One region of the Kitasatospora sp. NPDC058046 genome, then DNA from elsewhere that is predicted to be linked to it. Evidence: riboswitches for the same ligand, from Rfam matches in the RefSeq annotation. Region 1 holds a riboswitch; each other region holds the start of a gene.
The links. Region 1 has a riboswitch for cyclic di-AMP ahead of ACFVU7_RS32175 (M23 family metallopeptidase). Riboswitches for the same ligand answer to the same signal wherever they lie in the genome.
Positions count from the first base shown of each region.

Region 2: linked by a shared signal. The riboswitch ahead of ACFVU7_RS01305 (NlpC/P60 family protein) and the one ahead of ACFVU7_RS32175 (M23 family metallopeptidase) in region 1 are both predicted to bind cyclic di-AMP.
Region 3: linked by a shared signal. The riboswitch ahead of ACFVU7_RS29150 (transglycosylase family protein) and the one ahead of ACFVU7_RS32175 (M23 family metallopeptidase) in region 1 are both predicted to bind cyclic di-AMP.

Region 1 covers NZ_JBHVRS010000019.1:197,773-201,036, forward strand. The annotation lists gene ACFVU7_RS32160 (TetR/AcrR family transcriptional regulator) at 1-137, opposite strand, end outside; gene ACFVU7_RS32165 (alpha/beta fold hydrolase) at 197-1,078, opposite strand; gene ACFVU7_RS32170 (YiaA/YiaB family inner membrane protein) at 1,152-1,442, opposite strand; cyclic di-AMP (ydaO/yuaA leader) riboswitch at 1,638-1,796, shown strand; gene ACFVU7_RS32175 (M23 family metallopeptidase) at 1,809-2,657, shown strand; gene ACFVU7_RS32180 (hypothetical protein) at 2,751-3,264, opposite strand, start outside.
Region 2 covers NZ_JBHVRS010000001.1:281,033-284,296, reverse strand. The annotation lists gene ACFVU7_RS01310 (C40 family peptidase) at 58-1,095, shown strand; cyclic di-AMP (ydaO/yuaA leader) riboswitch at 1,433-1,586, shown strand; gene ACFVU7_RS01305 (NlpC/P60 family protein) at 1,597-2,712, shown strand; gene ACFVU7_RS01300 (C40 family peptidase) at 2,940-3,264, shown strand, end outside.
Region 3 covers NZ_JBHVRS010000016.1:232,713-235,976, forward strand. The annotation lists gene ACFVU7_RS29140 (LacI family DNA-binding transcriptional regulator) at 1-69, shown strand, start outside; gene ACFVU7_RS29145 (hypothetical protein) at 209-409, opposite strand; gene ACFVU7_RS29150 (transglycosylase family protein) at 706-2,100, opposite strand; cyclic di-AMP (ydaO/yuaA leader) riboswitch at 2,087-2,257, opposite strand; gene ACFVU7_RS29155 (hypothetical protein) at 2,708-3,264, opposite strand, start outside.

The DNA.
Region 1 (3,264 bases):
TGCTTGTACAGCGAGGGGGTGGCGACCCCGGCCCGGGCGGCGACGGAGGCCAGGGTGAGGGCCTCGGCGCCCTGCTCGTCGATGAGGGCGAGGGCGTGGTCGACGACCTGGTCGGGGGTCAGTCCTACGCGGGGCATGGGTTCGGGCTCTCCGTACGGATCAGGTCGGGCAGGGGCGGGCAGCGGGCGGGCGGGGCTCAGCCGAGCTCGGCGAGGAACGGCAGCAGGGCGTCCGCGGTGGCCGCCGGGTTGTCGGCCATCGGGTAGTGCCCGGACCCCTCGATCATCGCCTTCCGCGCGCCGAGCGCGGCGGCCTGCCGGTCGGCGACCAGCTCCGGCTTCGGGAAGTCGGGGTCCTTGCTGCCCATGACGACCAGGGCCGGGCACCGCACCGCGGCCGTCCAGCCGACCGGCGCCGAGTCGCCGTGGACGTACCCGCGGGTGGCGGTCTTCCGGCCCGGGGTGCGCAGCGCGGCGACCAGCCCGTCCACGTACGCGTCGAAGTCGGCGGGCCTGGCGCCGGGGAAGGCCATCCGGCGCAGGTAGAAGCCCCAGGCGGCCGGCCAGTGGACGAGGGCGGCGCCCATCAGGCCCATGGCGCCGCGCATCAGGGCGCCCTGCGGCGGGTTCTCGACGAAGGCGTTGAGCAGGACGATCCCGGCGACCCGCTCGGGGGCGTCCCCGGCGGCCTTGACGACGGTGGCCCCGGTGTACGAGTTCCCGGCGAGGACGGCGCGCTCGATGCCGAGGTGGTCGAGCAGGGCGAGGACGTCGCCGGCGAGGGCGGCGGGGCCGTAGTCGTCCCAGGTGATCGAGGATTCGCCGAAGCCCCGCAGGTCCATGGTGACGACCCGGTGGCCGGCGGCGACGAGCAGCGGGCGCAGGTGCCGGTACGCGGCCCGGCTGTCGAGCATGCCGGGGAGCAGGACGACCGGGGTGCCGTCGCCCTGCCGGGTGTCGTCGTAGGCGATCCGGCCGCCGGGGACGGTGAGGTACTGGGTGCTCGGGGTGATGGTGCCGTTCATGGGGTCCTCCTCGGGCCGCCGGTGCGGGGCATCGGCGTTGCTGCCGATAGCCATAAAGCTAAGGCTAATAGCCTTAGCCGTCAAGCGGTCGGGCGTCGGAGGCGTCGGAGAAGAGGGGGAGGGGTGGTCAGACCCCTTCGACCTTGAACGGGTCGTGCTCGCTGAGCAGCTTCTCCAGCCGGGCCTGGTCCACCCGGGTGACCATGTCGTTGGACTCCTGCCGGTCCCGGATCACCTTCGCCAGCGTGAACGCGGAGCTGACCGTGAAGAGGAGGCCGAGTCCGAGGAAGGCCCGGGTCCACCCGCCGACCGGCAGGTAGACGATCCCCACGGCGAGGGCGGTGCCCGACAGGGCGAAGGACAGGACGGCCTGGAGGTAGTAGGCGGCCGTGGTGCGGGTCTGCATCGGTGCGCTCATGGCGTCAGGATGCTGCGGCCCGGCCGGGCCGCACATGAGTAGGCGTACTCAGATGGGGCCGTGCATGAGGGACCGTTCGTTGACGTCCGATCACCTGCCGCGGGGCTGCTCCGAACGGATGGCTTGGAATCAGAGCCTCCTAGGATTAACGTTTGATAACGCAGCGCGGTTGTCAACGCCGTACCCAGACGGCACCGTGCGCCGTCGCCTAATCCCACCGACCGGCCTCCGGGCAGGTCAGGGAGCCGGGGAACCACGTTCCTTGGGGTGAATCGGCGGGGCTCCGGCCCGGCCGTAGGAGACCTTCCTGCTCCGAACCCGTCAGCTAACCCGGTAGGCGCGAAGGAAGGAAAGGAGCGCGCCTCCGTGGCGTCGACGCACACCCCGGCACACCCGGCCGGCTTCGCAGCCGGTACCCAGCTCCTCGACCACCCCGGTCCGGACGGCCCCGAGGCCTTCGGCCCGGAGGACTTCGCCGCGGAGGCCGAGACCAACCGCCACCGGATGCCGCGTCAGACCCGCGGAACCTCCCCGCTGCTCGGCGTCACCGCCGTCGCCGCCACCCTGGGTGCCACCGGCTTCACCTCGGCGACCCCGGCCGCCGCCCCCGCCATCGAGGCCCCGGACGAGACGGCGGTCGCCCTCTCCGCCGACCCCGGCCTCGCGCTCGCCGCCCGCATCCAGAACCAGGCCGACAGCCAGCGCACCGCCGCCGAGGAGACCGCCCGGCTCCAGGCCGCCCAGGAGGCGGAGGCCAAGGCCGCCGCCAAGGAGGCCGAGGCCAAGCGCGCCGCCGAGGAGGCCGAGCGGGCCAAGGCCGCCGCCCTCACCCTCCCGGTGACGGACTACCGGCTCTCCGCCCACTACGGCCAGAGCGCCCGCTACTGGGCCAACCTGCACACCGGCCTGGACTTCGCCGCCGACACCGGCACCCCGGTCCACGCGCTCGGCCAGGGCACCATCACCTCGGCCGGCTGGGCCGGCTCGTACGGCTACCGGATCGTCGAGACCCTGCCCGACGGCACCGAGATCTGGTACTGCCACCTCTCCGCGATCACCAAGGGCTCCGGCAAGGTCGCCGCCGGTCAGCAGATCGGCAAGGTCGGCGCGACCGGCAACGTCACCGGCCCGCACCTGCACATGGAGGTCCGCCCCGGCGGCGGCGCCCCGGTCGACCCGGAGCCCTGGCTCCAGCAGCGCGGCCTCAACCCCTGACGCACCCGCCCTGAGGCACCCGCCCGGGCGGACCCAGCGCGAAGCCCCCGGCCCGGAGCACCAGCACCGGACCGGGGGCTTCCGCGCGGCGTCTCACTCCTCGGCGGGCAGCTGCGCCAGGTACGCCTCGATCTCCTCCTGGCCCGGCTCCGGCGCCAGCTCCGGGAACTCCGTCACCAGCAGCCGCGGCAGCCCCGGCACCGTCCACCCGCCGAACAGGTCGAGCGCCGCCTCGACCGCCGCCTCCTCGAACCGCCCGAAGTCCCCGGCCAGTTCCTCCGGCATCGGCCGCCCCAGCGCGGTCAGCTCCGCCAGGTTGCGGTAGCTGCGCCGCATCAGGCCCTGCTCCAGCAGCCGCCGCGCGCCGTCCGTGGCCATGCCGACCGACAGCACCCGGCCCGGGCCCCAGCCCTGCTCGTCCGGCTCGTCCAGCCAGCCGGCCGGTGCCAGCGCCTCGTACGCGGCCAGCCGCTCCTCCTCCGGGAGCTCCCCGAAGCCGGCCAGCCAGTCCCGCACCGCCGCCGGGTCCGTGACGTCCACCCCGTACGCGTGCAGCAGCAGCGCGTACAGCCGGGGCCAGGTCACCAGGTCGGCGCGGCGCAGCAGC
Region 2 (3,264 bases), on a different contig from region 1:
CTATTTTCCGGAATCTCATCCCATCAGGTGAGCCCGTTGGAAGAAGGAGCCGGTCCCTTGGCCTCCCACCGCCGTCCCAAGCAGCCGAGCCGCGCACGGATCTCCGTGCTCACCGCGGCCGCTGCGACCGCGGTCGCCCTCTCCGCCCAGGTGGCCGCGCACGCCGCGCCGCAGCCGAACAAGACGGACGTCAAGGCGCAGATCGACCAGCTCCAGGAGGAGCAGGAGCAGGCGGCCGAGAAGTACAACGGCGCCAAGGAGCGGGCCGACCAGCTGCGCAAGCAGGCCGACCAGCTGCAGGACCAGGTGGCCCGCGGCCAGGAGCAGATGACCCAGCTCCAGGGCGGCCTCGCCGAGGTGGCGGGCGAGCAGTACCGCAGCGGCGGCATCGACCCGTCCGTCCAGCTGATGCTCTCCTCGGACCCGTCCGGCTACCTGGACAAGGCCTCCACCGTCCAGCAGGCCAGCACCAGTCAGGCCGAGGCGCTCAAGGGGCTGCTGGACCAGCAGCGCCGGCTGGACCAGGAGAAGACCGAGGCGGCCGCCGTCCTCGCCTCGCTGGACACCACCACCAAGGACCTGAACCAGGCCAAGTCGGACGTCAACACCAAGCTGAAGGCCGCCCAGGACCTGCTGAACTCGCTGAGCTCCGCCGACCGCGCGGCGCTGCGGGCCCAGCAGGCGCAGGACGACCGCGCCTCGCGCGGCAGCGACCGGGTCGACCTCGGCAGCCTGCCGCCGGCCAGCGGCTACGCGGCCACGGCGCTGGCCAAGGCGATGAGCAAGCAGGGCTCGCCGTACGTGTGGGGCGCCACCGGGTCGACCACCTTCGACTGCTCGGGCCTGATGGTCTGGGCGTACGGGCAGGCGGGCGTCTCGCTGCCGCGCACCTCGCAGGAGCAGGGCCACTACGGCACCCGGATCCCCTCGCTGGACCAGGCCCAGCCGGGCGACCTGGTGATCTACGGCCCCGACATGCACCACGTCGGGATGTACATCGGCAACGGCATGGTGGTCCACGCGCCGCACACCGGCGACGTGGTGAAGGTGATGAAGGCCGACGCGATGTCGATCAACACCATCCGCCGGGTCTGACGGCCCGACACGCCCGGGGGCTCCCGCGGGGGCCTGTGAAAAGCGCCACCCCCGTTCGGGGTGGCGTTTCGGGTTTCCGGCCCTTCGACGACCACATGGTGAGAACCGATCAGCCTTGTGTGCGTCAATGGTCACCATCGGTCATTTTCACAAAGGAACTTGGGTAATCTTCTGTCTTTTTTCTGACAAGGATTTGAACCGATCACGGTTCAGTTACTAGGGTCATGCTCCGAACCACCGCACTGTCGATCGCCCAGCCAGGGTGGCGGCGGTGGTTACCGTCGAGTTCGCAAGGCAGCGGGACAGGTCGAAGCGACTGTCCGACAGGGGAGCCCAGTGGTAGGGGGCGCTGCGGAGCGGAGCCGGGGAACCACGTTCCTCCGGGGTGAATCGGCGCCAGGTCGGCCGGTGGAACGGCCGTGAGGCGTCGTAGGGCATGCTTCCGGCCCGAACCCGTCAGCTCACCCGGTAGGCGGCCGTAGGAAGAAGGAGTCCGCCTTCGTGGCGTCCCATCGTCGTCCCAAGCCCGCCGGCCGCGCCCGGGTCTCGATCCTGACCGGCGTCGCCGCCGCAGCCGTCGTCCTCTCCGCGCAGGGTGCCCACGCGGACCCGCAGCCGACCAAGGAACAGGTCAAGGGGCAGGTCGACCAGCTCAACGAGCAGGCCGAGGTCGCGACCGAGAACTACAACGCCGCCCAGGCCAAGCAGCAGGACCTGGAGAAGCAGGTCTCCGGCCTGCAGGACCAGGTGGCCCGTCAGCAGGCCCAGGTCACCGAGCTCCAGGGCGGCCTCGCCGAGATCGCCGGCGAGCAGTACCGCAACGGGGGGATATCCCCCACCGTCCAGCTGATGTTCTCCTCCAGCCCGGACAGCTTCCTCAGCCAGGCCGACGCGCTGAACCAGGCCGGCAGCACCCAGAAGGGTCAGCTGAAGGAGCTCCAGGAGCAGCAGCGCAAGCTCGACCAGGACCGCAACGAGGCCCAGGGCAAGCTCGCCGAGCTGGAGTCGACCACCCAGCAGCTGAAGGCCTCCAAGGACGAGGTCCAGGGCAAGCTGAAGGCGGCCCAGGACCTGCTCAACACGCTGACCGAGCAGGACCGCCAGGCGCTGCGCCAGGCCGAGGAGAAGGCCGCCGCCGAGGCCAAGGCCAAGGCCGACGCCGCCCAGGCCCAGCAGCAGCAGGCCGACCGCGCCTCCCGCGACAACAGCCGCGGCAGCCTCTCGGCCCCCACGACCACCGCTCCGGTGAACGTGGCCCCCGGCAGCTCGCGCGGTGCCGCCGCGCTGTCCGCCGCCGCCTCCAAGATCGGCAGCCCGTACGTCTGGGGCGCCACCGGCCCGGGCTCCTTCGACTGCTCCGGTCTGATGGTCTGGGCGTACAACCAGGCCGGCGTGTCGCTGCCGCGCACCTCGCAGGCGCAGGCCTCGGCCGGCACCCGGCTCGGGACGGACCTCTCCAAGGCCCAGCCCGGCGACCTGCTGATCTTCTACACCGACGCCCACCACGTCGGCATCTACGCCGGCAACGGCCAGGTGCTGCACGCGCCCAAGCCGGGCGCGTCGGTGCGCTACGAGGCGGTCACCAACATGCCGCTGACCGGCATCGTGCGGGTCTGATCCCCGCTCGGACGTCTCCAGGCCCGGTCTCCCCCAGGGGAGGCCGGGCCTGCGGCTTTTCCGGCGGCTCGATCTGATGTCCGATTGGGGAGTGAATATTCGGGTTGGGAGGGGTTTGGACTCGCTTGCCCGGACTCGCTAACGTCTGCCACCGGACTCCCGCTCGACGGCCGCCCGTCCCGGTGCGGCGGCGGGGGCCGCGCCGCAGGATTGGAGCCGCTGCCGCCATGCCCGTGCACCGCCGTTCCCAACTGCTCACCCGGGCGCTGGTGCTGACCGCGGCCGCCGCCACCGCGTTGGGCGCGGCCACCGGAGGCAGCGCCCAGGCGGCCCCCGCCAGCCCCGACCCGGGCGACCGTCAGGACGTCAAGACGCAGGTCGAGCAGCTGTACGACGAGGCCGAGCAGGCGTCCGAGAGGTTCAACGCCGCGCAGGAGGCCCAGCGGCGGCTCCAGGGTGAGACCACGATCCTCCAGGGCGAGATCGCCCTCGCCCAGGACCAGCTCAACGGGCTGCGCGGCGACCTGGCGATGGTGGCCGGGGCCGAGTACC
Region 3 (3,264 bases), on a different contig from region 1:
CAGCGCGGCGAGTTCATGTTCCAGCCGGAGCTGGTGATGCGCGGGTCCACCGGGGCCTGCGCGCGCTGAACCCCGGCCGCCACGGCCGTCGGACGGGCCCCGGAGGGCGATCGCTCTCCGGGGCCCGTCGGCGTGCGCGCGGTCGGCCGTCGCGGGCCGTGGCAGGCCGTGCCGGACCGTGGCGGACCGTGGCGGGCCGTGGGGTGGGTCAGCCCTCCTGGGCGGTCGGGCGGTCGGCGGTCAGGCGGTGCCCGTCGGCGGCCTCGCCGGTACGGGTCTCGGTGCGGCGGCCGCGGGCCAGGTAGTCGCGCAGGACCAGCTCGACGGCGTCCTGGGGGCTCTTGGTGCCGGAAAGCATCATCGCGTCGATCGCGAGGTTCGCGTCGAGGGTGACGGTGACCTGGGCCATGTGACTCCTCCTCGGGTGCAGAGCAGCAGCATGCCCGCTGGGGCGGCGATCCACCACGGAACGGGGCGGAACCGCGGTCGGGAACGGTCGGGCACGCCGTGGCCCCGGGAACGCCGGAACCCCCGGGGAGGAGCGACCAGACTCTCCCCGGGGGTGGTGGGCGGTCAGCGTTCGGACGACGGCCGACAGCTGACGGATAACAGCTGACAGATGTTGAAAGCTGTCAGCTGTTATCTGTTACCCGTCAGCTGTTACCGGCCGTCCGTCGGCCGTGCGCCGTGGACCGTGCGCCGTCCTCAGACCCGGCCGGCGAAGTCCGGGGCCCAGTTGGCGATGCTCTGCTCGCGGACGCCCGAGCTCGGGTTGGCGGCCTCGACGTACTTGCCGTTGCCGACGTAGATCGCGACGTGGTAGACGCCGGAGTCCTTGCCGTTGTTGGACCAGAACAGCAGGTCGCCCGCCTGGAGGCTGTCCAGCGAGACGTGGGTGCTGGCGGCGGCCTGGTCGGCGGCGACGCGCGGGACGGAGACGCCCGCGGCGCGCAGCGCGGCCTGGGTCAGGCCGGAGCAGTCCCAGCCGCCGTTGCCGGTGCCGCCGTAGACGTACGCCTGACCGACCTTCGACTGGGCGAAGGAGACCGCGGCGGCCATGCTGCCGGTCGCGGCCGGCGCCTGGGTCTGCGTCTGGGCCTGGGGCTGCGGAGCGGGCTTGGTGGCGGGCTTCGCGGCCGGCTTGGTGGACGGCTTGGCGGCCGGGGCCTCGGGCTGCGCGGTCGGCTGGGCGTTCACGGCACCGCCGTTCGCGGACTGGCCGGACTTCTGCGAGCGGTCGAACCAGGTGAAGTCCGAGCCGGACGTGCCGGCGGAGGACTGGCCGGCCCGGGCCTGGCCGTTGCCGCCGAAGGACAGCTGCTGGCCCGGGTAGATGGTGTCCGGACCCTCGGTCAGGGTGCCGCGGTTGAGGTCATACAGCCGCTGCCAGCCGCCCTGCACCTTGTGCTGGTCGGCGATCGCGGACAGCCAGTCGCCCTCGACGACGGTGTAGTCGCCGCCCTGGGCCTGCTGCTGGCGCTTCTGCACCCAGTCGCTCCGGTTGCCGGAGGCGGCGGAGTCGGTGGAGGCCTGCGCGTCGCCCTGGGCGGGCGCGGCGGGCTTGGCGGCGGGGGTCTGGGGCTGCGCGGGCTTGGCGCTCGGCTTCGCGGCCGGAGCGGCCGGAGCGGCCGGCTTGGCGCTCTGGGCGGGCGCGGCGGGCTTGGCGGCGGTCGAACCCGCCGAGGTGTCAACGGCGGCCGCGGCGCCGCCCTTGGTGAGCCCGGCCTGGACCGAGCAGACCGGCCAGGCGCCGGGGCCCTGCGAGGCGAGGACCTTCTCGGCGACGGCGATCTGCTGGTCCTTGGTGGCCAGGTCGGCGCGGGCCGCGTAGGCCGTGCCGCCGAAGGCGGACCAGGTGCTGGAGGTGAACTGGAGGCCGCCGTAGAAGCCGTTGCCGGTGTTGATGCTCCAGTTGCCGCCGCTCTCGCACTGGGCGACCTTGTCCCAGGTGGCGACGGAGGCGGCCGAGGCGGTGCCGGTGGTGAGGCAGGGGACGGTGAGGCCGACGCCCGCGACGCCGAGGGCGGCGATCACGCGACGGGTACGGCCGGACAGACGGGTGCCGTTGGTGGGCAGCATGAAGACGTGGTCCTCTCCCACGCCTGCGAGGTGAGCTGTCGGATTCGGGCTGGAGTTGCCCGGCCGTGCGGTGAGCACGGCTTCACCCCTAGCCCTGGACCGTTCCGGAGAGCGGTCCGGGGCGACTTACCTGTGGGTCCCCCGCTCCTGCCGTGGTGCGTTTTCGCGCTTCCAGGACATCCGACGGCAGGACTCGGCGTTGCGGATGACCGGGTTCGTGTGGTCACGAACGGGGAGCACGTTAATCAGACTTAAGTTCAAACTGCAAACCACTGTGATGTGCATCACGGTTTAGTGGAAACTGCCAAAATTGCCACTCACCATGATCGTAAATGATCGTTTTCAGGCAATGCTGTTGTGGAAGCCGACAACTGGCTCCGCCTCAGGAGTGGCGTGACGGTGCGTCGAATCGCGGAGTGGCGCACTCCGGCGGGTGGGGGAGCGGTCGCGATCGGAGCATGTGAATCCGCGCTCCCTATTTCCTTTCAAATAGCGCCAGAACGGACATTCCCCTTCATTGCCGGGTGGCTCCCGTACGGGACGGACGGGGTGGGGGAAGTACGCGGAAGGGCCCGGAACGCGATCCGTTCCGGGCCCTTCGGTGCGCGCGAACCCGCGCGCGGTGTCCTTATCGTCCGCCAGGCCCCTCGGCGGCCGCGTGGGCGCCACGGGAGCCCTCCACGACCCCCTCGGCCTCGGCGGCGGCCGCCGCCTCCGCCTCGGCCCGTGCCAGGTCCTCCGGGGACGGCGTGGGCAGCGAGGCCAGGTAGGTGGAGGCGATCAGCTGGCCGACCGACGGGTAGGCGCCCAGCGGCGCGGCCGACGGGCAGCCGGTCTCCTCGGCGGCGGTGGCGAGCAGCTCGGAGTCCGCCTCCGGGCCGATCACCAGCGGGGCCAGCGCCGGGCGCTGCGAGCCGGTGTCCTTGAGGTGGTTGACGGCCGCGGCCACCGAGCCGGGCACGTCGAGCGCGGCGGCGACGACCGGCACGGCCAGCCGGGCGGCCAGCAGCACGCCGGTGATGCCGGCCGCGGCGGCCGCGTCCTCGCCGCCGACGGTGGTCAGCACCACGCCGTCCGCGGCGGTCGCGATGGCGAACAGCCGGGCGCGGTCGGCCCGGGCCAGCCCGGCCTCGGAGAGCCGGACGTGCACGGCCTCGGCCAGCAGCGGGTGCGGGCCCAGCGGGT